3 regions of the Acidihalobacter prosperus genome follow, and region 1 is predicted to be linked to each of the others. Evidence: predicted binding sites of a transcription regulator. Region 1 holds the regulator's gene; each other region holds the start of a gene.
What was found. The regulator sigma-54, encoded in region 1, starts transcription at its own class of promoters, with help from an activator protein. The targets are predictions, from matches to a motif close to TGGCANGNTNCNTGCTT.
Positions count from the first base shown of each region.

Region 1 (7,700 bases):
CACCTTCGTGCGCGCCTGCCATCACTTGCATGCCTGCGAAGGACGCATCGTCGTCCTCGGCATGGGCAAGTCCGGGCACATCGGCGGCAAGATCGCGGCAACCCTGGCCAGCACCGGCACGCCGGCCTTTTTCGTCCACCCCGGCGAGGCCAGTCACGGCGATCTCGGCATGATCACGCCACGCGACGTGGTACTCGCGCTGTCGAATTCTGGCGAAACCGATGAAATCCTGACCATCCTCCCGCTTATCCGCCGCCTCGGCGTACCGCTGATCGCGCTCACCGGACGCCCGGAATCCAGTCTCGCGCGCGAGGCCACGGTACATATCGACATCAGCGTCGCCCGCGAGGCCTGCCCGCTCGGGCTCGCGCCGACTTCGAGCACCACGGCGACGCTCGCCATGGGCGATGCACTGGCGATCGCACTGCTCGAGGCGCGCGGCTTCACCGCCGAGGACTTCGCCCGCTCGCACCCGGGTGGCCGCCTCGGCCGCCGTCTGTTGCTGCACGTGGCCGACGTGATGCGGCGCGGCGACGACGTACCCGCCGTCACGCCCGACACCATACTCAGCGACGCCCTGCTCGAAATTACCCGCAAAGGACTCGGCATGACCGCGGTGGTATTCGAAAACAAGGTCGTCGGGGTCTACACCGACGGCGACCTGCGCCGCACGCTCGACAGCGCGCTCGACATCCATGCCACGCCGATCGAACGCGTGATGACGCGCGACTGCAAGACTGCGCGCCCCGACATGCTGGCAGCCGCGGTGGTCAAGCTGATGGAGGACCACCGTATCCAGGCGCTGCCGGTCGTCGACGAGCAGTCCCGACTGGTCGGCGCGCTGAACATGCATGACCTGATGCGTGCGGGCGTGGTGTGACATGAGCCGGGACAAGCACGCGGGCGCCGCCCCGAACGACATCGAACAACAGCCGGCAGGCCCGGTGCTGGCGCGCGCGCGCGCCATACGCGTGATGATCTTCGACGTCGACGGCGTACTCACCGACGGTCGCCTGTTTCTCGGCGACGACGGCCAGGAATACAAAGCCTTCAATTCGCGCGACGGTCACGGCATGCGCATGCTCCAGGCCAGCGGCGTGACCCTCGCACTGCTTACGGGAAGGCGTTCGCAGGTCGTCGCCCGCCGCGCGGCCGATCTCGGCATCGAGCACGTGATCCAAGGCCGCCGCGACAAACTGCCGGCCTTCGAGGATCTGCTGACGACGCTCGGGCTACCGCCTGCCGCCGCCGCCTTCGTCGGCGACGACCTCGTCGACCTGCCGGTGATACGCCGCGCCGGGCTCGGCATCGCCGTCGCCGACGCGGCCGCCGAAGTCCGCACGCACGCGCACTGGGTGACGGCACGCGCCGGCGGCCAGGGTGCGGCACGCGAAGCCTGCGAACTGGTGATGCGCGCCCAGGGGCAGTACGAACGCCTGGTCGCGACCTATCTCGCATGAACGCGCAGCGCCTGCTCACAGGCGCCGCACTGGCCGTCACCCTGCTACTGGGTCTGTGGCTGGCTCGACACGTGCTGCCGCCGCCGCTCAAGGTTGCCCCCTTGGCCCGCGGCACCGACTACTCCGCCGACGACATCACCCTGACCCAGATGCGCCGCGATGGGCAGCCACGCTACCGGCTACGGGCGACGCATCTCGCACACACCCTGCCCGACCGCCTGACCCGGCTGACCGATCCCGTGCTCGTGGTATATCCTGAGCACGGCGCGCCGGTCACGCTGCGCTCACCCAGCGCGGTACTGTTGCCCGGCGACACCGTCGTGCGCATGCCGGAACGGGTGGTGATCACGCGTCAGGACGCGCAGGGTCGGACGATTCGCGTGATATCCAATGATGTGACGGTCGACACGCGTCGGCAGATCGCGACCAGCCCGAAACCCACGCGCATCGAAGGCCCCGGCTACGTGACGCGGGGCATCGGCCTGGACGCGAATTTCAAGCAGCAGGTCTTCGACCTCCTAAAGGACGTGAACAGTGTCTACACCCGCCCCACCGCGCAGCCCTGAGCCCCGGCCGAGCGTAGAACGGCGCGTGCCATGGCGCCTGCTGTTTCTAGCCGCGCTGCTGCCGGCCGCTGCCGTGGCCGCGCCGCCGGTGGCACGCGATGCGCCCGTGCATATCAGCGCAGACCGATTTCATTTCGACCAGAAGACCGGTGTCGGCATCTACACCGGGCACGTCCGCGTCACCCAGAACACCCTCACCATCGACGGCGACCGACTGACCGTGGTGGCGCCGCCCAAGGGACCGGTCGAACGCCTGACCATGGACGGCAACCCGGCCACCTTCAGCGACGTCACCCCCAAGGGCAAACCGGTCAAGGGACACGCGGCGCACATGCTCTACCTGCCGGACAGCCGGCAGATACAACTGCAGGGACAGGCCGAACTGAGCCAGGAGCGCAACACCTTCAGCAGCACGCATATCGTCTACGACACGAAAAATGGCGTCGTCACCGCCGGTGCGCCTGGGCATCGCGTCGAGGCCACGCTGGTGCCCGATCAGGGCACGACGGGAAAATCCGCGCCATGAGCGTGCTCGGCGCCAGTGGCCTGACCAAGCGCTATCGCGGACGCGACGTGCTCGGCGGCGTTTCCCTCGAGGTCGGCAGCGGCGAAATCGTCGGCCTGCTCGGCCCCAACGGCGCGGGCAAGACCACCTGCTTCTACATCATCGTCGGTCTGATTCAGCCGGATTCGGGGCGGATACACCTCAACGATCAGGACATCACCCGCTTCCCCATGCACGCCCGCGCACGCATGGGCGTTGGCTATCTGCCGCAGGAAGCCTCGGTTTTCCGCCGCCTCAGCGTCGAAGCCAACATCCGCGCCGTACTCGAACTGCGTGACAATCTCGACCCCAGGGCACAGAATGAAACCCTGGAAAGTCTGTTGGATGAATTGCAGATCGGGCATATCCGCGCCAGTCGCGGCTTCAGCCTCTCGGGCGGTGAGAGACGACGCGTCGAGATTGCGCGCGCGCTGGCCGCCGACCCGGCCTTCATCCTGCTCGACGAACCCTTCGCCGGCGTCGACCCCATTTCGGTACTCGACATCCAGCGGATCGTGCGACACCTGAGCGACCGGGACATTGGCGTCTTGATTACCGATCACAATGTGCGTGAAACCCTCGGCATCTGCCAGCGAGCCTATATCCTGAGCGAGGGTCATGTGCTCGCCGAAGGCGCGCCGGAAGACATCCTGCACAATCAGAAGGCCCGCGAGGTCTATCTGGGGCAGGACTTCCGACTCTAACAACATCCCGTAGACCGATGATGACCATTGCGTTAAACGCGGATTCAAGATAAACATCAGGCGCGATGATCAAGCCATCCATTCAACTCAGGCTGGGGCAATCCCTGGCGATGACTCCCCAGCTGCAGCAGGCGATACGTCTGCTGCAGTACTCGACGCTCGAGCTGCAGACGCACATCCAGGAAGTGCTCGAGACCAACCCCATGCTCGAAATCGACGAGGACGGCGGCCGGGGCGAAGGCGCGGACGGCGAACCGATCAACGGCGAAGCCCGCGAAAGCAGCGCCGAGGACAGTCCGTCGCAGGACACGATTCCGGACGAGCTGCCCGTCGACAGCGCCTGGGACGACATCTACGAACCGCCCTCCGCGGCCGGCTCCGCACCCTCCGAAGGCGACGACCGCGACCCCTATGAGTCGCAGAGCGGAGACGGCGAATCGCTTGCGGACCATCTGCTCTGGCAGGTCCACCTCGCCACCATGAACGAGCAGGACCGCCTGATCGCCATGACCCTGATCGACGCGATCGGCAACGACGGCTATCTTCAGGAAGACCTGGAAAACATCCGCGCCTCGCTCGCGGATCAACTGCAGACCGAACTCGAGATCGAGGACGTCGAAGCCGTACTGCATCTCGTACAACGGCTCGATCCGCCCGGCTGCGGTGCGCGCAACCTGTCCGAGTGCCTTGACATACAGCTCTCGGAGATGCCGAGGGACACCCCCCGGCTGGCATCGGCGCGGCATCTTGTGCAATCGCACATCGACCTGCTCGGCAACCACGATTTCAAGGCACTGATGCGTCACCTGGATCTGGACGAGACCGAGCTGCAGGAAACCATCGCACTGATCCAGTCGCTCAACCCCCGCCCTGGCGCGCAGATCAGCAACAGCCGCCCCGAGTACATCGTCCCCGACGTGACCGTGCGCAAACAGGGGCAGCGCTGGCGCGTGGAGCTCAACTCGGAGGTGGCGCCGCGCCTGCGCGTGAATTCGACCTACGCCTCGATGGTCCGGCGCGCGGACAGCAGCGTGGACAACACCTACATGAAGAATCAGCTGCAGGAGGCCCGCTGGTTCATCAAGAGCCTGCAAAGCCGCAACGAAACCCTGTTGCGCGTCGCCACCGCCATCGTCGAGCAACAGCGAGGCTTTCTGGAATACGGCGAGGAGGCCATGAAACCGCTGGTGCTGCGCGACATCGCCGAACAGGTCGAGATGCACGAATCGACCATCTCCCGCGTCACCACCCAGAAATACATGTATACCCCCCGCGGCATCTTCGAATTCAAGTACTTCTTCTCCAGCCATGTCGGCACGGCCGACGGCGGCGAGTGCTCGGCCGTCGCCATACGCGCGATGATCCGCAAGCTGATCGAGGGCGAACCCGGTGACAAGCCCCTGTCGGACAGCAAGATCGCCGACCTGCTCGGCGAAAAGGGCATCCAGGTGGCGCGCCGCACCGTGGCCAAGTACCGCGAGGGCATGAACATCCCGTCCTCCAGCGATCGCAAGCGCCTCAACTAGACTCAGATTATGGCGACTTCACACGTATCCTCGACCTTGCGCACCGCGAAACACCTGCCGCGGGCCGGCCGGACCAGGGAGCACGGTCGGGTGCGAGCGTCGACATCAGGCGGCGGGGGATGCCGCCCCTGGCCGCGAAAGCGGCCGCGGGATGGCGCCAGCCATGACGGCCCCGCCCCCCACATGGGCACATAAGACATGGCCCTCAACGAGGAGTATCGTATGCAAATCAATCTGTCCGGGCACCATATCGAGCTGACCGACGCCCTGCGCAGCTATGTGAGCGAAAAATTCCAGCGCCTCGAGCGGCATTTCGACAACATGATTGACGTCCACGTGATCCTCTCCGTAGAAAAACTGCGCCAGAAAGCCGAAGCCAGCCTCAATCTCAGCGGCAACCAGCTCTTCGCGGACGCCGTCAGCGAAGACATGTACGCCGCCATCGACGCACTCGTCGACAAGCTCGACCGGCAGGTCATCAAGCACAAGGAAAAAACCAAGGACCACCACAAGGCCGAAGCGACCAAACGCACGGCCACCTGAAAACATCGGGGCGACACCTGAACCATGCAGATAGGCGAACTTCTCACCACCGAGCGCATCCTCAGCGGTGCCGACATCCACAGCAAGAAACGGGCGCTGGAAGCACTGAGCGAGCTGCTGGCCCAAGGCGGGCAGGTTTCCTCGCACGAGGTCTTCGATACCTTGCTCGCGCGCGAACGCCTCGGCAGCACCGGCTTGGGCCATGGGGTGGCGATCCCCCACGGCCGCATGACCGGGCTCAAGGAGACGCAGGCCGCCTTCATCAAACTCAGCGGGGGCATCGATTTCGATGCCCCCGACCAGCAACCCGTCGACCTGCTGTTCGCGTTGCTGGTGCCGGAGGATAGCGCCAGCGAACACCTGGAGACGCTTTCCAGGCTGGCGCAGCTGTTCAGCGACCCGGTCGCCGTGCAACAGCTGCGCACTGCCGATGGCAGCGAAGCCACTCTGGGACTGCTCAGCGACTGGGAAGCCCGGCACGCCGCCTAGGCGACGCCATGGAAGCCAATCTTTCAGCGGCTGCCCTCTACCAAGCGCTCGGCAAGCGCCTGCAGCTCTCCTGGCTGTCGGGACGCGACGGAGGCGTACACCAGCTGTCCGCCGCCGACACGCACTGGGGCGGCGCCACCCTCGTCGGACATCTGAATCTGGTGCACCCGCATTGCGTCCAGGTGCTTGGCAGTCGCGAGTGCGCCTATCTGCGCCAGCTCGACGACGACGCCCGCGAACAGGCCTTGCGGCAGATGTTCAACGGCGAAAGCATTCTGATCGTGATCGGCGGCGGGGAATTCCCGGACGAGCGCATGATCGGGCTGGCCGAGCACGCCGGCATCCCGCTGTTCGCCTCGCCACTGGCCACCCAGGAACTCATCAGCACCCTGCGCTACTACCTGAGCGAGACCCTCGCCGAAACCGCCACCGCACACGGCGTGTTCATGGAGGTACTCGGCACGGGTCTGTTGCTGACCGGCGACAGCAACGTGGGCAAGAGCGAGCTGGCGCTGGAACTGATCACCCGCGGCCACCGACTGGTCGCGGACGACGCCCCCGAATTTGCCCGCATTACCCCCGACACCCTGCAGGGGCGTTGCCCGATGGTGCTGCAGGACATGCTCGAGGTACGCGGCCTCGGCATTCTCAACGTGCGCGCGATGTACGGCGACAATGCGATCAAGCTCAACAAGTACCTGAGGCTGATCATCGACCTGCGCCACCATCACGGCGGCCATCATGCAGACGAGCACCGGCTGTACGGCATTACCCGGACCCGGCGCCTGCTCGGTGTCGAGATCCCCGTGATCGAGATTCCCGTCGCCCCCAGCCGCAACCTGGCGGTGCTGGTCGAAGCCGCGGTGCGCAAACATCTGTTGCTGCAATCCGGTTATGATGCGGCCGACGACCTGATCCAGCGCCAGCAGGAACGCCTCGGGAACCAACCGTGAGACTGATCATCATCAGCGGCCTTTCGGGCTCCGGCAAGACCGTCGCCCTGCACGCCCTAGAAGACGAGGGATTGTATTGCATCGACAACCTGCACCTCGGCCTGCTGCCTGCCTTCGTCGAAAACCTGCTCAGCCCCAAGGTCAAGCTTTACGACGAAGCCGCCGTCGGCATCGATGCCCGCAGCGGCATCGAGGAGCTACGCCGCTTCAAGGACATTCTCGAGGACATCCGCACGCGCGGCGTGCAACTCGAAATCATCTATCTGCAGGCCGAGATCGACACGCTGCTCAAGCGCTTCAGCGAAACCCGCCGCAAACACCCGCTGTCGCGCAAGGGCCTGCCGCTGATCGAGGCGATACACCTGGAACGTTCGCTGCTCGCGGTGATCGCCGAACATGCCGATCTGACCATCGACACCACCCGCAGCAACGTCCATCAACTCAGCGCCCAGATTCGCGAACGCATCGGACGCAGCCACGTCGGCTCACTGTCGCTGCAATTCCAGTCGTTCGGCTTCAAGCACGGCGTGCCGGGTGACTCCGATTTCATTTTCGACGTCCGCTGCCTGCCCAATCCGCACTGGGAACCGCGGCTGCGCAACCAGACCGGACTCGACCCATCGGTGCAGCACTATCTGGCCTCGCACCCGATGGTCGAGGATATGTACCATGATATCCGCCAGTTCCTGCAGACCTGGATTCCGCGCTTCGAGGCGGAAAACCGCAGTTATCTGACCGTGTCGATCGGCTGCACGGGCGGGCAACACCGCTCGGTCTACCTCGTGCAGCGGCTCGGAGACGCCTTCCGCGACGAACGCGGTACCGAAATCACCATCCGTCACCGGGAGCTGGGTTGATGGCCCGCCCCCATTCGCCCGACCCTGCATAGGCTCATCGTTTCATGTCCGTGGGAAT
Region 1 is NZ_JQSG02000003.1:106,627-114,326, forward strand. It holds gene THPRO_RS07235 (KpsF/GutQ family sugar-phosphate isomerase) at 1-880, shown strand, start outside; gene THPRO_RS07240 (KdsC family phosphatase) at 975-1,460, shown strand; gene lptC (LPS export ABC transporter periplasmic protein LptC) at 1,457-2,026, shown strand; gene lptA (lipopolysaccharide transport periplasmic protein LptA) at 2,052-2,552, shown strand; gene lptB (LPS export ABC transporter ATP-binding protein) at 2,549-3,274, shown strand; gene THPRO_RS07260 (RNA polymerase factor sigma-54) at 3,340-4,800, shown strand; gene hpf (ribosome hibernation-promoting factor, HPF/YfiA family) at 5,023-5,343, shown strand; gene ptsN (PTS IIA-like nitrogen regulatory protein PtsN) at 5,368-5,832, shown strand; gene hprK (HPr(Ser) kinase/phosphatase) at 5,841-6,785, shown strand; gene rapZ (RNase adapter RapZ) at 6,782-7,642, shown strand; gene THPRO_RS07285 (PTS sugar transporter subunit IIA) at 7,687-7,700, shown strand, end outside.

Region 2 (7,700 bases), 190 kb from region 1:
GTCGAGCGCTACGTGGTCGGCGCCGACCTCGAATCCAGCCTGCCGCTGCACCCCTGGCGGCGCGGCCAGCGCTATCTGCTGGGCATCTTTCTGGTCGGCGCGTACCAGGAAATTCTCGGCGACCTGCACAATCTGTTCGGCGACACCGACGCGATCAACGTCGATCTCGACCCGGCGGGGGGCTGCCGCCTGGCGCCGGTGGAGGCGGGCGATGCGATTGCGGAATTGCTAAGCTACGTGCATTTCGACCCCGAAGAATTGCTCGCCGCCTATCGCCGCAAGGTACAGGCGGCGGGTCTGGAGACGGCGGAGGCTTCGCGCATACTGGCCGAGCTGGAAACCGGTTTGAACGGATACACCTATCTGGAAGACTGACGGATACCGTCCGGGAGGCGCATGACGCAGTCGATGGTCTGGTTGTTCGTGGCATCCCTGGCGCTGCTGACCTTAGGTGGTCTCGCCCTCGTGCGCTGCGCCTTTCGCGAAACACTGCTGTGGGGGCTGGGCGTGCTGCTGTTGCCGCCGCTGCTGCTGTGGTACGCGATCACCCGCTGGCAGCAGACCCAGTTCGGCCTCTACGCCATCGCCGCCGCCCTGCTGACGATGATCGTATCGCTGTATGGCGGTGCGGCGGCGCCGGTGGCGGACTATCTGCGGCACTCGTCGGCGGGTCCCGTGTTGGCGGTGTACGGCTGGAACGGCCGTATCGAGTTACCGTTTACCGTCGACCGCGACATACCGGTGCCCAATGAGGCCGAAGTGGCCGCACTTCGCCAGGAGGAAGCGGCTGCGCGCAAGCAGGCACAGGCGGAGGCTGCCTCCAAGGCCAAGCACGAGCGGCACGTCACGGCGGCGCCGGCGTATCGTTATCAGCCCGCCGCGTTCGACGTGCTGGCGCGGTATACCGGCCGCAAGGTGCGGGTACAGGTGCTCGATGGCGGTGCCATCGAGGGCGTACTTGCGGCGGTCAGCGGCGACGGCATCACTGTCGACGCCGATCAGTCCACCGGCAGCGTCGGGTATGCCCTGGCATGGACCCGTCTGGCGTCGGTGGCGGTTTATGCCCCCGCGGGCAGCGTCATTGCGCCGCACGCTCCCGAAGCCGCTGGCGCGCTGCCCGTCGGCGAACCGGGTACGAGCGGTGTTCCGGTCGCAGGGCCTGGTGCGCTGCCCGGCAACGCCACCGGCTTGCCCCAAACGGCCGTGCCGGTCACAGTGCCCGCTCACGACACGCCGAGCCCGTCCGTTGGGGCCAATGCAAGCGGTTTGCCCGCCAACACGAGCATTGCCACGCCATGAAATGTTATGTCTATCGCAGTCGCCGCCGTGCGGACGCCTACCTCTATCTGCCGCGTCAAGACGACTTCTCCGAGGTGCCCGACGCGCTGATGCGGCTTTTCGGCGCTGCCGACTTCGCGCTTGAGTTCGAACTGACGCCCGAGCGCCGACTGGCGCAGGCGGACGCCGTGCAGGTGCTGGGCAATTTGCGGGGCCAGGGGTTCCATCTGCAAATGCCACCGGCCAACGAGCGCCCGCTGTAGACGTGGGCGCAGCCTTTGTGCTGCGCGCGCGCTGCATGCACCGTTTTCGTGCATGGCGGGTGACCGAGGGCCGGCCGGGGTCGGTACCTTGCGATATGGCACGAGCCTTGCTGCAGAGGCCAGGGGCTGCCCAATATCGCAAAGGAGCCGGATTGTGATGCAAACGAAACGGGGCCGGAAGGGCGCGGCATGACGGTCTCCGCGGCAGCGGTCGCCGCTGATGCCGGCGATGGCTGGCAGGCGTCGTTGTCGCTGGTCTTCGGTGCACGGCAGGGTCGCAGCTATGTGCGGCAGCGGCGGCACATCGGCCCGCTGCTGATCCAACGGCCGTTCTACCCGGAGGGCGCCGTCTGCCATGTCTACCTGCTGCACCCGCCTGCGGGCGTGGTCGGCGGCGACAGCCTGTGCCTGGAAGCCGAGGCGGAAGCGGATTCGCACGCGCTGATGACCACGCCCTCGGCGGGCAAGTTCTACTCCAATCCGCAGCGTGTTGCGCACGTCGCACAGCGGCTGCGCGTGGCACCGGGAGCCGCGCTGGAATGGCTGCCGCAGGAAACCATCCTGTTCGAGGGCGCGCGCGCCGAACTCGACACTCGTGTCGAGCTGGCGAGCGACGCCCGCTACTTCGGCTGGGAGATCGTGTGTCTAGGCCGTCCGGCGGCGGGTACCGGTTTCGGCGAGGGCCATTGGCGTCAGCGTCTCGAGGTCGTCGTCGAGGGGCACCCGATATTGGTCGAGCGCCTTGCGCTCGATCCCGGCGATCCGCTGCTGGATGCGATCTGGGGCTTGCAGGGGCAGGTGGTCAGCGCAACGCTGGTGTGCGCAGCCCCGATCCCCTGCACGCTGGATGCGCTATATGACGCGGGGCTTGGTGAGCCGGCGACGGGCCGCGGCGGTGTGACGCGGGTCGAGCGCCTGCTGGTCGCGCGCTACCTCGGCGCCGAGGCGGGGCACGCGCGCGCGTGGTTCGAGGCTTTATGGGCCTGGTTGCGCCCACGCGTTTTCGGTCGCCCGGCGTGTCCGCCGCGCATCTGGCGTACCTGAAAGAGTGGAATAACGAGTATCAACGACCTGAGGAGTTGCACGTGGATTTGCTGCCCAAGGAGAAGGACAAGCTGCTGCTGTTCACCGCTGCACTGCTGGCCGAGCGGCGCAAGGCGCGCGGTCTCAAGCTCAACTACCCGGAGGCCGTGGCCTACATCAGCGCGGCGATTCTCGAAGGCGCCCGCGACGGCCGTACCGTAGCCGAGCTGATGGACTACGGCACGACCCTGCTCGGCCGCGACGACGTGATGGAAGGCATCCCGGAGATGATCCCCGAGGTACAGGTCGAGGCGACCTTCCCCGACGGGACCAAGCTGGTCACCGTGCACCACCCGATCCCCTGACGGGGCAATGCTAGCCAGGAGGTACCGCATGTATCGAGAAGAAGTCACCGAGGCCGTGCTCGAGGCCAAGCGCGCCAAGGGCCTGACCTGGACCGCCCTGGCCAAGGCGGTGGGACGCCATCCGGTGTGGACCACCTCCGCGCTGCTCGGCCAGCAGTCGATGAGCGAGGACGAGGCCACCGCCGCGGTTGCCCTGCTCGGGCTGGACCCGTCCTTTGTCGCGGCCTTGACGGAATGCCCGCTCAAGGGTTCGCTGGACAGCGACGTGCCCACCGACCCGCTGATCTACCGCCTGCACGAAATCACCCAGGTCTACGGCAGCACGATCAAGGCGCTGATCCACGAGGAATTCGGCGACGGCATCATGAGCGCCATCGATTTCGAACTCGACATCGAGCGTGTCTCCGACCCCAAGGGCGACCGCGTGAAGATCACCTACAACGGCAAGTTCCTGCCCTACCGCAAGTGGTGACGCCGCGATGATTCCCGGAGAACTGCTGCCCGCCGAGGGCGTGATCGAGATCAACGCCGGCCGCGAGACGCGCAGCCTGCGCGTGGCCAACACCGGCGACCGGCCCATCCAGGTCGGCTCGCACTATCACTTCCACGAGACCAACGGCGCGCTGGACTTCGACCGCGAGGCCGCGCGCGGCTTCCGGCTGAACATCCCGGCCGGCACCGCCGTGCGCTTCGAGCCCGGGCAGACACGCGAGGTCGAGCTGGTCGCGCTGGCCGGCGCACGCACGGTCTACGGATTCAACGCACGTATCATGGGAGCACTGGACGCATGAGCCGCACGATCGACCGCCGCGCCTACGCGGAGATGTACGGACCCACCGTGGGCGACCGCGTGCGCCTCGGCGACACCGCACTGGTGATCGAGGTCGAGGAGGACCGCACGGTCTACGGCGAGGAGGTCAAGTTCGGCGGCGGCAAGGTGATCCGCGACGGCATGGGCCAGAGCCAGCGCGCCGCGGCCGAGGTCGCCGACACGGTGATCACCAACGCCCTGATCCTCGACTGGTGGGGCGTGGTCAAGGCGGATATCGGGCTCAAGGACGGGCGCATCGCCGGCATCGGCAAGGCCGGCAACCCGGACATCCAGCCCGGCGTGGACATCGTCATCGGCGCCGGCACCGAGGTCATCGCGGGCGAGGGCCTGGTCGCCACCGCCGGCGGCATCGACGCCCACATCCATTTCATCTGCCCGCAGCAGATCGAGGAGGCGCTGATGTCGGGCGTCACCACCATGATCGGCGGTGGCACCGGCCCGGCTGCGGGCACCAACGCGACCACCTGCACGCCCGGCCCCTGGTACATCCGCCGCATGCTCGAGGCCGCCGAGAGCTTCCCGATGAATCTCGGTTTCCTCGGCAAGGGCAACGCCAGCCTGGCCGCCCCGCTGGACGAGCAGATCGCCGCCGGCGCGATGGGCCTCAAGCTGCACGAGGACTGGGGCACCACGCCGGCCGCCATCGACAACTGCCTGTCCGCGGCCGAGCGCGCCGACGTGCAGGTGGCTATCCACACCGACACGCTGAACGAGTCCGGCTTCGTCGAGGACACCCTGGCCGCCTTCAAGGGGCGCACCATCCACACCTATCACACCGAAGGCGCCGGCGGCGGCCACGCCCCGGACATCATCAAGGCCTGCGGCGCGCCCAACGTGCTGCCGTCGTCGACCAACCCGACGCGTCCGTACACGGTCAACACCGTGGACGAACATCTCGACATGCTGATGGTCTGCCATCACCTCGACCCGAACATCCCCGAGGACGTGGCCTTCGCGGACTCGCGCATCCGCCGCGAGACCATCGCCGCCGAGGACATCCTGCACGACCTCGGCGCCTTCTCCATGATCGCCTCCGACTCGCAGGCCATGGGCCGGGTGGGCGAGGTGGTCACGCGCACCTGGCAGACCGCGCACAAGATGAAGGTGCAGCGCGGCAGCCTGGCCGAGGACCCGGCGCGGCACGACAACTACCGCGCGCGCCGCTACGTCGCCAAGTACACCGTCAACCCGGCCATCGCGCACGGCATCGCGCACGAAGTCGGCTCGGTCGAGGTCGGCAAGCTGGCCGACCTGGTGCTGTGGAAGCCGGCCTTCTTCGGCGCCAAGCCGGCGATGGTGATCAAGGGCGGCATGATCGCCGCCGCGCCGATGGGCGATCCCAACGCCTCAATTCCGACACCGCAGCCGGTGCACTATCGCCCGATGTTCGGCAGCTACGGCGGCGCGCGCGCGGCCACGCGACTGAGCTTCGTCTCGCAGGCCGCGCTGGCCGCCGGCGTCCCCGAGGCGCTCGGTCTGCGAGCCAGCGTGTCGGCGGTGCGCGGCACCCGCGGCATCGGCAAGCGCGACATGAAGCTCAACGACTATCTCCCCGCGATGGAAGTCGATCCGCAGACCTATGCGGTGCGCGCCGACGGCGAATTGCTGGTTTGCGAACCCGCTGTGGAGCTGCCGCTGGCGCAGCGCTACTTCCTGTTCTGAACATCCCTCGGGCGCAGACAAGGGGGTGCCCGTATCGCCTTGCCTGGCTTCGCCTTCCGGGCATGTCGCAGAGATGGCGCAGTGGGCCCGCGCGAGCATATACTCGATTGCCGTTTGTGGAGCCAACCAACCGCCCTCCCGGACGGCACACAACAAGCAATGCTGTACGCCATCAGGGAGAGAATCGAATGATCGTTCAGGAACAGACTCTGCCGGGGTCGCTCGGCAGCCCAGACCCCACGTGCCTGCGCGCGTTACGCAGGATCAGGAACTTTTGGCTGATGTTTCTCGCCGTCGCGCTGGTGTTGTCGGCACTGTTCGCAACCGCCAGTCTCGAGGGACTACGCGCCATGCCGGCCGCTCCCACAGGGCCGCAGATCGGCTGGGAAAGTCAGGACCACACCATTCATATGCAGGCCAAGGGCTACCTGCTGTCCACCGGCATGCTGCTCAAGTGGATGATGGCCGATGTGGCCGTTCTGCTGGGGGCGGTCGAGATCGCGTTGGCGCTGACACTGTACTTGCGCGCCCTGGCACGCGGCGTGGCCGAGCCCATGCCGGGCCGGCGAAGGGTGCCCAACATTCTGCGCAGCGCGGACCGGCGTTACGTGCATGAACAGCTGCCGCTGGAAACCGCCTCGGCTTACCAGACCCTGAGCGGGCTGGCACTCGGTTCCGCCATCATTGCTGGTTTCCTGGTGGCCGATAACGCCACCTGGATCATCGCCGCCATGTTTTCCGGGAACTGGTGAGCGCTCCCCGTCGATGCCCGTGGCATCGGCGGGGTTCCGCCGGCAGGTCCGCCGCGGGTCGCGCGACGCGGCGGATCATTCGTGCGACACTTTGTCACTGTATCGGTGACAAAACCCACTTTATAGTGAACTCGAAGGCCCCAAAGATGGCCTGATCCCTGGTGCTTAGGGGATTTGCGGGCACGGCCCGCCACGACCACTACAGGAGGAAACAGCGTGTCGGAATGGGTATCGGACAAACCGACCCGTGCGCCCATCGTGGGCCTCGGAAGGGCTCATCTGCTGGGACTGACGAGCGGCACGGTCTTCGGCATCGTCGTCATGCTGGGGCTTTCGCTTCTGCTCACTCTGGGGCCGGCGAAACCGCCCGCCCACCCGCAGGACGCCCCCTTGGCCAGCAACGTGCCTGACGTCATCTTCAAGGCACCCCGCTTCACCGGCTTCGTCAACCAGAATGGCGACAAGGTGGCCTCCAGCGATTTCGACGGCAAGGTACAGGTGGTTTCATTCCTATTCCCGCTGTGTTCGAGCATGTGCCCCGTGATCGCGTCGCACATCGTGAATCTGGAGCATCAGGTGCAGCAGGCGGGCCTCGCGGGTCGCGTGCGCATGGTGTCCTTCAATGTTGCGCCAGGGAAGACCAGCCCGGAAGAAATGGCCGACTTCATGCGCGAGTACGGCGGCAGGCCGTCCAGCTCAGGGTGGCAGTTCCTGACGGCCAGCCCGGCGGAAATCGACCGCGTGGTCAGGCAGGGCTACCATGAATATTTCCAGATGATCTCGCTGGAGGCCGAGAACAAGATATTCGCCCAGCAACAGAAGGCCGGTACGTACAATTACATGCCCAATATGCAGAACAAGCTGGCCGACAAGGTGAATGCGGATTTCGACGTCACTCACAGCAGTTCGATCATCCTGGTGGGGCCGCACGGCAACGTACGCTATGTGATGAACGACGCCGACACGGTACCCGTGCCTGTATTGCTCAAGAAGATCGAAGGCCTGCTCAAGGCCCGGGGAGCGTGACGATGAGCCTGTTCAGTTCGGTATTGCGCGACGATTCGGATCGCCAGGCCTTTTGGTACAGTGCGGCGATCGGTGCGTTCGTGGGGTTGCTCATCGGTGCTGCAATGACCAGTCTTTGGAGTATCGTGCGTGCGCATGAGGACGGGCGGCTTTCCGCCGACACCCGCAAGCCGCCGGCGCCGGCCATCGCCTTGCACCGAGGTCCGCTGGCGCCGTTCGTCACGGGCTTCGTCGACCAGAACGGCAAGCCGGTGACCACGCACGACCTGCTCGGCAAGGTGCGCATCGTCACCTTCCTGTCGCCGTTAGGCGATCGCTACAGTCCGCTCGTGGTGTCCAATCTGATGAACCTGTACCAGGAACTCAAGGACGACGGCATGTTGGGCAAGCAGGTGACCTTTGTGTCCTACAATGTCGATCCGGCGCATACAGGCCCAGCGCAGATGGCCGATTTCTTCAAGCAGATTGCCGGCATCGATCCGCGTACCGCGGATTGGCA
Region 2 is NZ_JQSG02000003.1:298,483-306,182, reverse strand. It holds gene speA (biosynthetic arginine decarboxylase) at 1-375, shown strand, start outside; gene THPRO_RS08165 (hypothetical protein) at 397-1,299, shown strand; gene THPRO_RS08160 (YcgL domain-containing protein) at 1,296-1,541, shown strand; gene THPRO_RS08155 (urease accessory protein UreD) at 1,731-2,585, shown strand; gene ureA (urease subunit gamma) at 2,627-2,929, shown strand; gene cynS (cyanase) at 2,958-3,401, shown strand; gene THPRO_RS08140 (urease subunit beta) at 3,409-3,720, shown strand; gene ureC (urease subunit alpha) at 3,717-5,423, shown strand; gene THPRO_RS08130 (hypothetical protein) at 5,612-6,175, shown strand; gene THPRO_RS08125 (SCO family protein) at 6,392-7,201, shown strand; gene THPRO_RS08120 (SCO family protein) at 7,204-7,700, shown strand, end outside.
Region 2: the regulator sigma-54 is predicted to act here: its motif matches at 1,638-1,654, upstream of THPRO_RS08155 (urease accessory protein UreD).

Region 3 (7,700 bases), 290 kb from region 1:
CCAACGCCAGGGCCTGGCCGATCGATCCCTCGGGCAGATCGTCGCCGGCATGCGCGGGGCGGTACTGATCGGCCAGGGCCTGTGCCACCGCGGCCGGCTCGCCGTCATGCTGCGCGTAATGGCGGCCCATCACGCCCTGCAACTCGGTGAATTCGAACACCATGCCCGTGACCAGATCGCACTTGGCCAGTTCGCCCGCCCGCCGACCCTGCGCGGGGTCGGCGCCGAGTCGCGAGGCAATCGCTCCCGCCAGGACGGCGAGACGCTCGCTCTTGTCGTACAGGGTGCCCAGCTGCTTCTGGAACACCATGCCCTTGAGCGCTTCGCGCCGCGCGGCCAGTGGCTGACGGCGGTCCTGCTGCCAGAAGAATTCGGCATCATGCAGGCGAGGGCGGATGACCCGCTCGTTGCCGATTCGCACCTGATCCTCGTCCCGGCTTTCGAGATTGGCCACGGTGATGAAATGCGCCATCAGTCGCCCATCTGCGCCGATCACCGGGAAATAGCGTTGATTGTCTATCATCGTGGTGATCAGGGCCTCGTGCGGCACATCCAGGAATCGCGCCTCGAAACTGCCGGCGACGGCAACCGGCCACTCCACCAGCGCGGTCACCTCGTCCAGCAGGTCTTCGTCAAGCATCGCGCGCCCCCCGAGGTCCGCCGCCAGCGCCTCCACCTGGGCCCTGATCGCCGTACGGCGGCACGTGAAATCCGGCAGCACATGCCCTTCGCTTTCCAGCAGTGGCGCGTAGGCCGCGGGATCGGCGACATGCAGCGGCTCGGGACGGTGCGCCCTGTGGCCGCGGGTCACGCGCCCGCTTTTCACGCCCAGTATCTCGGCCTCGACCAGCATCTCGCCAAGCAGCAGCACCACCCAATGTACCGGGCGCACGAATTCCGCCTCGCCCGCTCCCCAGCGCATGCGCTTGGCGATGGGCAGCTTGCCCAGTGCGGTTTCGAGCATTTCGGGTATCAACGCGGCGGTGGCACGGCCGGCTTCGTGCAGATAGGCGCACAACCAGGCGCCCTTGTCCGTTTCCTGACGCTCCAACGCATCGACCGCGAGGCCGACGGAACGAGCGAAACCCTCGGCCGCCTTGGTGGGACGACCATCGGCGTCGAATGCGGCGGCGAGCGCGGGGCCGCGTCGCTCGATGCGGCGATCGGGCTGCATCAGCGGGACGCGCTCGATCAGCACCGCCAGACGCCGGGGCGTGGCATAGACGTGCCGCGCCCCGCCGCCGACGCCGGCGGCCTCCAGCCGCGCCCCCATCTCCTCGGCCAGACTTTCGGCGAGGCGCCGCAGCGAGCCCGGCGGCAATTCCTCGGTGCCGATCTCGATCAGCAGGTCGGCGTGGGTCTCAGTCATCGTGTGTCTCCGGCGCGTCGGCAAGCAGGGGAAATCCGAGCGACTCGCGCGCCGCATGGTAGGCCTCCGCAATGGCACGCGACAGGGCGCGCACGCGTAGGATGTAGCGCTGGCGCTCGGTCACCGAAATGGCCTGGCGGGCATCCAGCAAATTGAAGGTGTGCGAGGCCTTGAGCATCTGCTCGTAGGCGGGGAGCGGCAGGCCGGTTTCGATCAGGCGCGTACTTTCCGCCTCGCAGGCGTCGAACCAGCGCAACAGGGCCTCGACGTCGGCCTGCTCGAAGTTGTAGCGTGACTGCTCGACCTCGTTCTGGTGAAACACGTCGCCGTAGGTGACCGTACCCTGCGGCCCTCGGGTCCAGACGAGATCGTAGACGCTCTCGACCCCCTGCAGATACATCGCGATACGCTCCAGACCGTAGGTGATCTCGCCGGTCACCGGACGACAGTCGAGTCCGCCGACCTGCTGGAAGTAGGTGAACTGACTGACCTCCATGCCATTGAGCCAGACCTCCCAACCCAGCCCCCAGGCGCCCAGCGTGGGCGACTCCCAGTTGTCCTCGACGAAGCGGATGTCGTGCACAAGGCGGTCGAGGCCGAGCGCCGCCAACGACCCCAGGTAAAGCTCCTGGATGTCGTCGGGCGAGGGCTTGAGCATCACCTGGAACTGATAATAATGTTGCAGTCGGTTCGGGTTTTCGCCGTAGCGGCCGTCGGTAGGGCGTCGCGACGGCTGGGCATAGGCCGCCCGCCAGGGTTCCGGCCCGATCGCGCGCAGGAAGGTCGCGGGGTGGAAGGTGCCGGCGCCCATTTCCATGTCGTAGGGCTGCAGGATCACGCAGCCATGGCCGGACCAATAGTCCTGCAAGGCCCTGATCAGGGCTTGGAAGGTGGAGACGTCGTAGCTGGTCATGGGTTTCTGCGCCGCGCTGGAAACGGCGGCAAGTATAACCCGCCGCAGGCGGGCCCCAGCAAGGCGGCCAGGCACGTCGTGTGCTAGGGAAAATACTGAAGCCTGCACGTGGAGGTGAGGTATGAGCGATCTGATCCTTGAACCGACGGCCGCGGCCCTGTGGCAGCGCCTCATACGCGAGGGCGCCAGCGACGCCGGCCAGCCCCTCGATGACGAGCTGGAAGCCTATCTGATGATGCTGCTGCAACGCTTTCACCGTCGGCCCGAACTGGCGCGCACCATCATGGCGCTCGAATATCTCAAGGCCCAGACCGGAAACGGCGGCATCCGCGCCGGGCAGCTGCGCGACGTGGGCGACCAGTGCCTACTGTTCGCCGGCCTGTTCCCGGGCATCGCCCGGCGGCGGCGCGTCGGCATCGACTACTTCGTCGATCTCGGCCGCACGGCCTATCTGGATCTCGCCGGCGCTCTGAGTCAGGGCGCCGGGCAGCTCTTCCACGCGCTTGCCGCAGGCTTCGTCACCCTGATGGACACCCTCAGCGCCATGCGCGCGCGCCCGGCCTTCGAGGCCCTCGGCGCGCTCGACCAGTTCGAGCTGTGGTCGCGCACCGGCAGTCGCGGCGCGCGCGAGGCGCTCGCCCGCCATACCCGCGCCATCCCCGTCGCGCCGCCTCATACGGACACCCGGCACTAGCGAACGCTCCGGCGACCGCCGCCACGCGGACGGGGCGGCGGTCGCCGGAGTTGGGCGCCGGCAGCGCGTTTGCTAAGATGCCCGCCCATCCCACATCCGTACAGCACGATGACCCAGCGCAAGGCCGTGGCCCTGATTTCCGGCGGACTCGATTCCATGCTCGCCGCGCGCGCCGTTCAGGCGCAGGGCGTGCATGTCGAGGGCATCAACTTCTTCACCGGCTTCTGCGTCGAAGGCCACACGCACGCGATCCGCAAGCAGGACCGCAGCAAGCCCAAGCGAAACAACGCCCTGTGGGTGGCGGAACAGCTCGGCATCAAACTGCACATCATTGATATCGTCGAAGAGTACAAGGACGTCGTGCTGAACCCAAGGCACGGCTACGGCGCCCACCTCAATCCCTGCCTGGACTGCAAGATATTCATGGTCGGCAAGGCGCGCGAGTGGATGCAGGCGCACGACTTCGACTTCATCATCACCGGCGAGGTGATCGGCCAGCGCCCCAAATCGCAGCGCAAGGTCACCCTGCCTATCGTCGCCCGCGAGTCCGGTGCCGACGACCGCCTGTTGCGGCCGTTGTGCGCGAAAAACCTGGCGCCGACCCTACCCGAGCGTGAGGGCTGGGTCGACCGCGACCAGCTGTTCGACTTCTCAGGACGCTCGCGCAAGCCCCAGATCGCGCTGGCCGAGCGCTTCGGATTCGACGACTATGCCCAACCCGCCGGCGGCTGCTGCTTTCTCACCGACGAAAGCTATTCGCGCAAGCTCGGCGATCTGTGGCAGCACCGCGGCGAAAAACGCTACGAGCTCGACGACATCATGCTGCTCAAGGTGGGCCGCCATCTGCGCCCGCGCGCGCACTTCAAGCTGATCGTGTCCCGCGAGGAGGGCGAATCGCGCTTCCTCGAGGGCTACCGCAAGCAGTTCGTCCACCTGCAGCCGCTCAGCCATGCCGGTCCGCTGACCCTGGTGGAAGCCAGCGAAACCCTCAGCGCCGAGGACCTCTCCCTCGCCGCCCGCATCGTCGCCCGCTTCAGCCAGGGACGCGACGCCGACTGGGTCGAAGTCGGAGTGACCGAGCCCGGCGATGAGCCGCGCGCCCTGAAGGTCGCACCGCTGTCCGCGGCCGACGTACCTACGTCCTGGTACGTCTGAGCATGGCCGAACACAGCCTCGACGCACGCCGGCTGCTCTGCCCGCTGCCGGTGATCCGCGTACAAAACCGCATCGCCGAGCTGCCTCCCGGCGATACCCTGCGGGTCTTTTGCACGGACCCCGGCGCGCTGCTGGACGTGCCCGCTTGGTGTCGCGTGCATGGACACCGCGTACTGGAATCCCGACAGCAAGACGGCGAGGTCGTCCTGCTGATCGAGGTACGAACGGGCGACGACAGCGCCTGACGCGACCGGCATGGGTATTGCGCCCGTGCCGGTGGCATAATTCCCAGCCCGACGCGAGACCCAGGCCCCATGGAAACCATCGACATCGCCCCCTCTGACGCCCGCTTCGGCGCCATACGCCGCGTCACCCTGATCGGCTCCCTGATCAATCTGATCGTTTCCACGGCACAGATCGCTGGCGGACTCATGGCGCACTCCCAGGCGCTGGTCGCCGACGGCCTGCACACCCTGTCCGATCTCGCCAGCGACGTCGTCGTTCTACTTGCCGCCAAACACGGCAGCCAGGATGCCGACGACGAGCATCCGTACGGGCATCGGCGCATCGAAACCCTGGGCTCCGTCGTGGTCGGGCTCGCGCTCATGGGCGTGGCCGCAGGCATCGCCATCGAGGCATTCAGCCACCTGCTGCAGCCAACGCACGGCCCCGGCCCCGAACCCGTTGCCCTGGCATTCGCCCTGCTGGCCATCGCCGCCAAGGAATCGCTGTACCACTACACCATGCACGTTGCCAAGCGGGTCAAATCCAACCTGCTCAAGGCCAACGCGTGGCATCATCGCTCCGACGTACTCTCGTCGCTGATCGTGTTTGCCGGCATCGGCGGCACCCTGCTCGGTTTCGAGCATCTCGACAGCATTGCCGCCATCGCGGTCTCGGCGATGATCCTGCGGATCGGCTGGCAGCTTGCCACCAGCGGCGTGCGCGAACTGATCGACACCGGCCTCGACGCCGACGAGGTCGAAGCCATACGCGACAGCATCCTCGCGCTGGACGGCGTCAAGAGCCTGCACATGCTGCGCACCCGTCGCATGGGCGGCGAGGCGCTCGCGGACGTGCACATTCAGGTCAACCCGCGCATCAGCGTCTCGGAAGGCCACCATATCGGCGAAGCGGTACGCGACCACCTGATCACCCATTTCGAGCACGTCTCCGACGTGACCGTGCATGTCGATCCCGAGGACGACGAGCGCGAGGCCAGCTGCATGCATCTGCCGCTGCGACAGGCCCTGCTTGCAGCGCTGCGTCAGCAGTGGAAAGATATCCCGGCAGCGGCGAACCTCGAGAATGTCCACCTGCATTACCTCAACGGGCGGGCCCACCTCGACCTATTCATGCCGCTTCGCGGGCCGTCGGAAGCGACCGACTCGGTGCACGAGGTCGCGGAGCAGCTCATTTCGACCAGCAAACAGTTACCGGAAATCGGCGAAGTCAGGGTCTACTTTCGCCACGAATGCACCAAATAAGTGCGCCATGGGCGTTAGCGCACCATGATAGAGCGCCATTCCGGCGCGCGGCGGCGGCACCTGCGCCCGCTCAGGCGCTTGTCTTGGCATTTTTTGTGCTTATGAAACGCATCATACGGTGGGGCTCGACCGCCAACAGAGCTGCCAGTCAGGACTACATCTAACGAACCACGCGTGAGGAGCCTATAAGCATGTCCCCGAATGACGTTCTCAACATGATGAAGGAACACGACGTCAAATACGTCGATTTCCGCTTTACCGACACCCGCGGCAAGGAACAGCACGTGAGCGTGCCGGCACACACGATCGACGAATCGCTGTTCGAGGACGGCAAGATGTTCGACGGCTCCTCGATCGCCGGCTGGAAGGGCATCGAGGCCTCCGACATGATCCTGATGCCCGACGCCGATACCGCGGTCATCGACCCGTTCTTCAACGAGACCACGATGAACCTGCGCTGCGACATCATCGAGCCGTCCACGATGCAGGGCTACGAGCGCGACCCGCGCTCCATCGCCAAGCGCGCGGAAGCCTACCTGAAGTCCACCGGCATCGCCGACACGGCCTACTTCGGCCCCGAACCCGAATTCTTCGTGTTCGACGATATCCGCTGGGGCGCGAACATGCAGGGCGCGTTCTACAAGATCGACTCCGACGAGGCCGGCTGGAACTCCGAAAAGGTCTTCGAGGAAGGCAACATCGGCCATCGCCCCGGCGTCAAGGGCGGCTACTTCCCGGTGCCGCCGGTCGACTCGCTGCAGGACCTGCGTTCGGCCATGTGCCTGGTGCTCGAGGAAATGGGGGTGCCCACCGAAGTCCACCATCACGAAGTCGCCACCGCCGGCCAATGCGAGATCGGCACCCAGTTCAACACCCTGGTCAAGCGTGCGGACTGGAATCAGATCCTCAAGTACGTGGTGCATAACGTCGCCCACAACTACGGCAAGACCGCGACCTTCATGCCCAAGCCGCTGGTCGGCGATAACGGCAACGGCATGCACGTCCACCAGTCGCTCGCGAAGGACGGCGTGAATCTGTTCGCCGGCGACCTGTACGGCGGCCTGTCCGAAACCGCGCTGTTCTACATCGGCGGCATCATCAAGCATGCGCGGGCCATCAACGCGCTGACCAATGCCTCGACCAACAGCTACAAGCGCCTGGTACCCGGTTTCGAAGCGCCGGTCATGCTGGCCTACTCGGCACGCAACCGTTCCGCCTCCATCCGCATTCCGTGGGTTTCCAGCCCCAAGGCGCGCCGCATCGAGGTCCGCTTCCCCGATTCGACCGGCAACCCTTACCTCGCCTTCACCGCGATGATGATGGCCGGCATCGACGGCATTCAGAACAAGATCCATCCCGGCGACGCGATGGACAAGAACCTGTACGACCTGCCGCCCGAAGAGGAGAAGAAGATTCCCCAGGTCTGTCATGCGCTGGATCAGGCGCTTGCGGCCCTGCACGCGGATCGCGCCTTCCTCACCGCCGGCGGCGTGTTCAGCGACGATGCCATCGACGCCTACATCGACCTCAAGATGGAAGAGGTTACCCGTATGCGCATGACCACGCATCCTGTCGAGTTCGACATGTACTACAGCATCTGATCTGCCTGTATTGAGGATCGGACGAAGGGCGCCCCGCCGGGGCGCCCTTCTTTTTTGGATAGTCCCGCAAAACCGGCCACTTGCAGCCAAGCCCGTCGCAGGCCTATGCTCTGCCCCATGCTGCGCGCGCTACTCGTCCTCAGCCTGCTGCTCGTCACGGCGACCGCACAGGCAACCATCTACCGCTGGGTCAACGCCCAGGGCGACGTCGTCTTTTCCGACACGCCGCCTCCCAACGGCAAGGCGCAAAAACTCGAGCTCAATCACCCACTCGACACCATTCAGACGCCGCAGCAGCCGCTCTCGCCACCCCCGGGCCTCGCCCCCGGAAACGGCAACCAACGCTCAGCCTATCGTGCGCTGACCATCACCTCGCCGGCCAACAATCAGGCGATACGCGCCAACAATGGCGACATCACGGTTTCGTTGAACCTGATGCCCGCGCTCATGCCCGGCGATCGCATTCGCCTGTTCATGGATG
Region 3 is NZ_JQSG02000003.1:395,254-402,953, forward strand. It holds gene glyS (glycine--tRNA ligase subunit beta) at 1-1,369, opposite strand, end outside; gene glyQ (glycine--tRNA ligase subunit alpha) at 1,362-2,282, opposite strand; gene THPRO_RS08575 (hypothetical protein) at 2,404-2,976, shown strand; gene THPRO_RS08580 (tRNA (5-methylaminomethyl-2-thiouridylate)-methyltransferase) at 3,085-4,131, shown strand; gene THPRO_RS08585 (sulfurtransferase TusA family protein) at 4,134-4,376, shown strand; gene THPRO_RS08590 (cation diffusion facilitator family transporter) at 4,446-5,618, shown strand; gene glnA (glutamate--ammonia ligase) at 5,810-7,219, shown strand; gene THPRO_RS08600 (DUF4124 domain-containing protein) at 7,325-7,700, shown strand, end outside.
Region 3: the regulator sigma-54 is predicted to act here: its motif matches at 5,703-5,719, upstream of glnA (glutamate--ammonia ligase).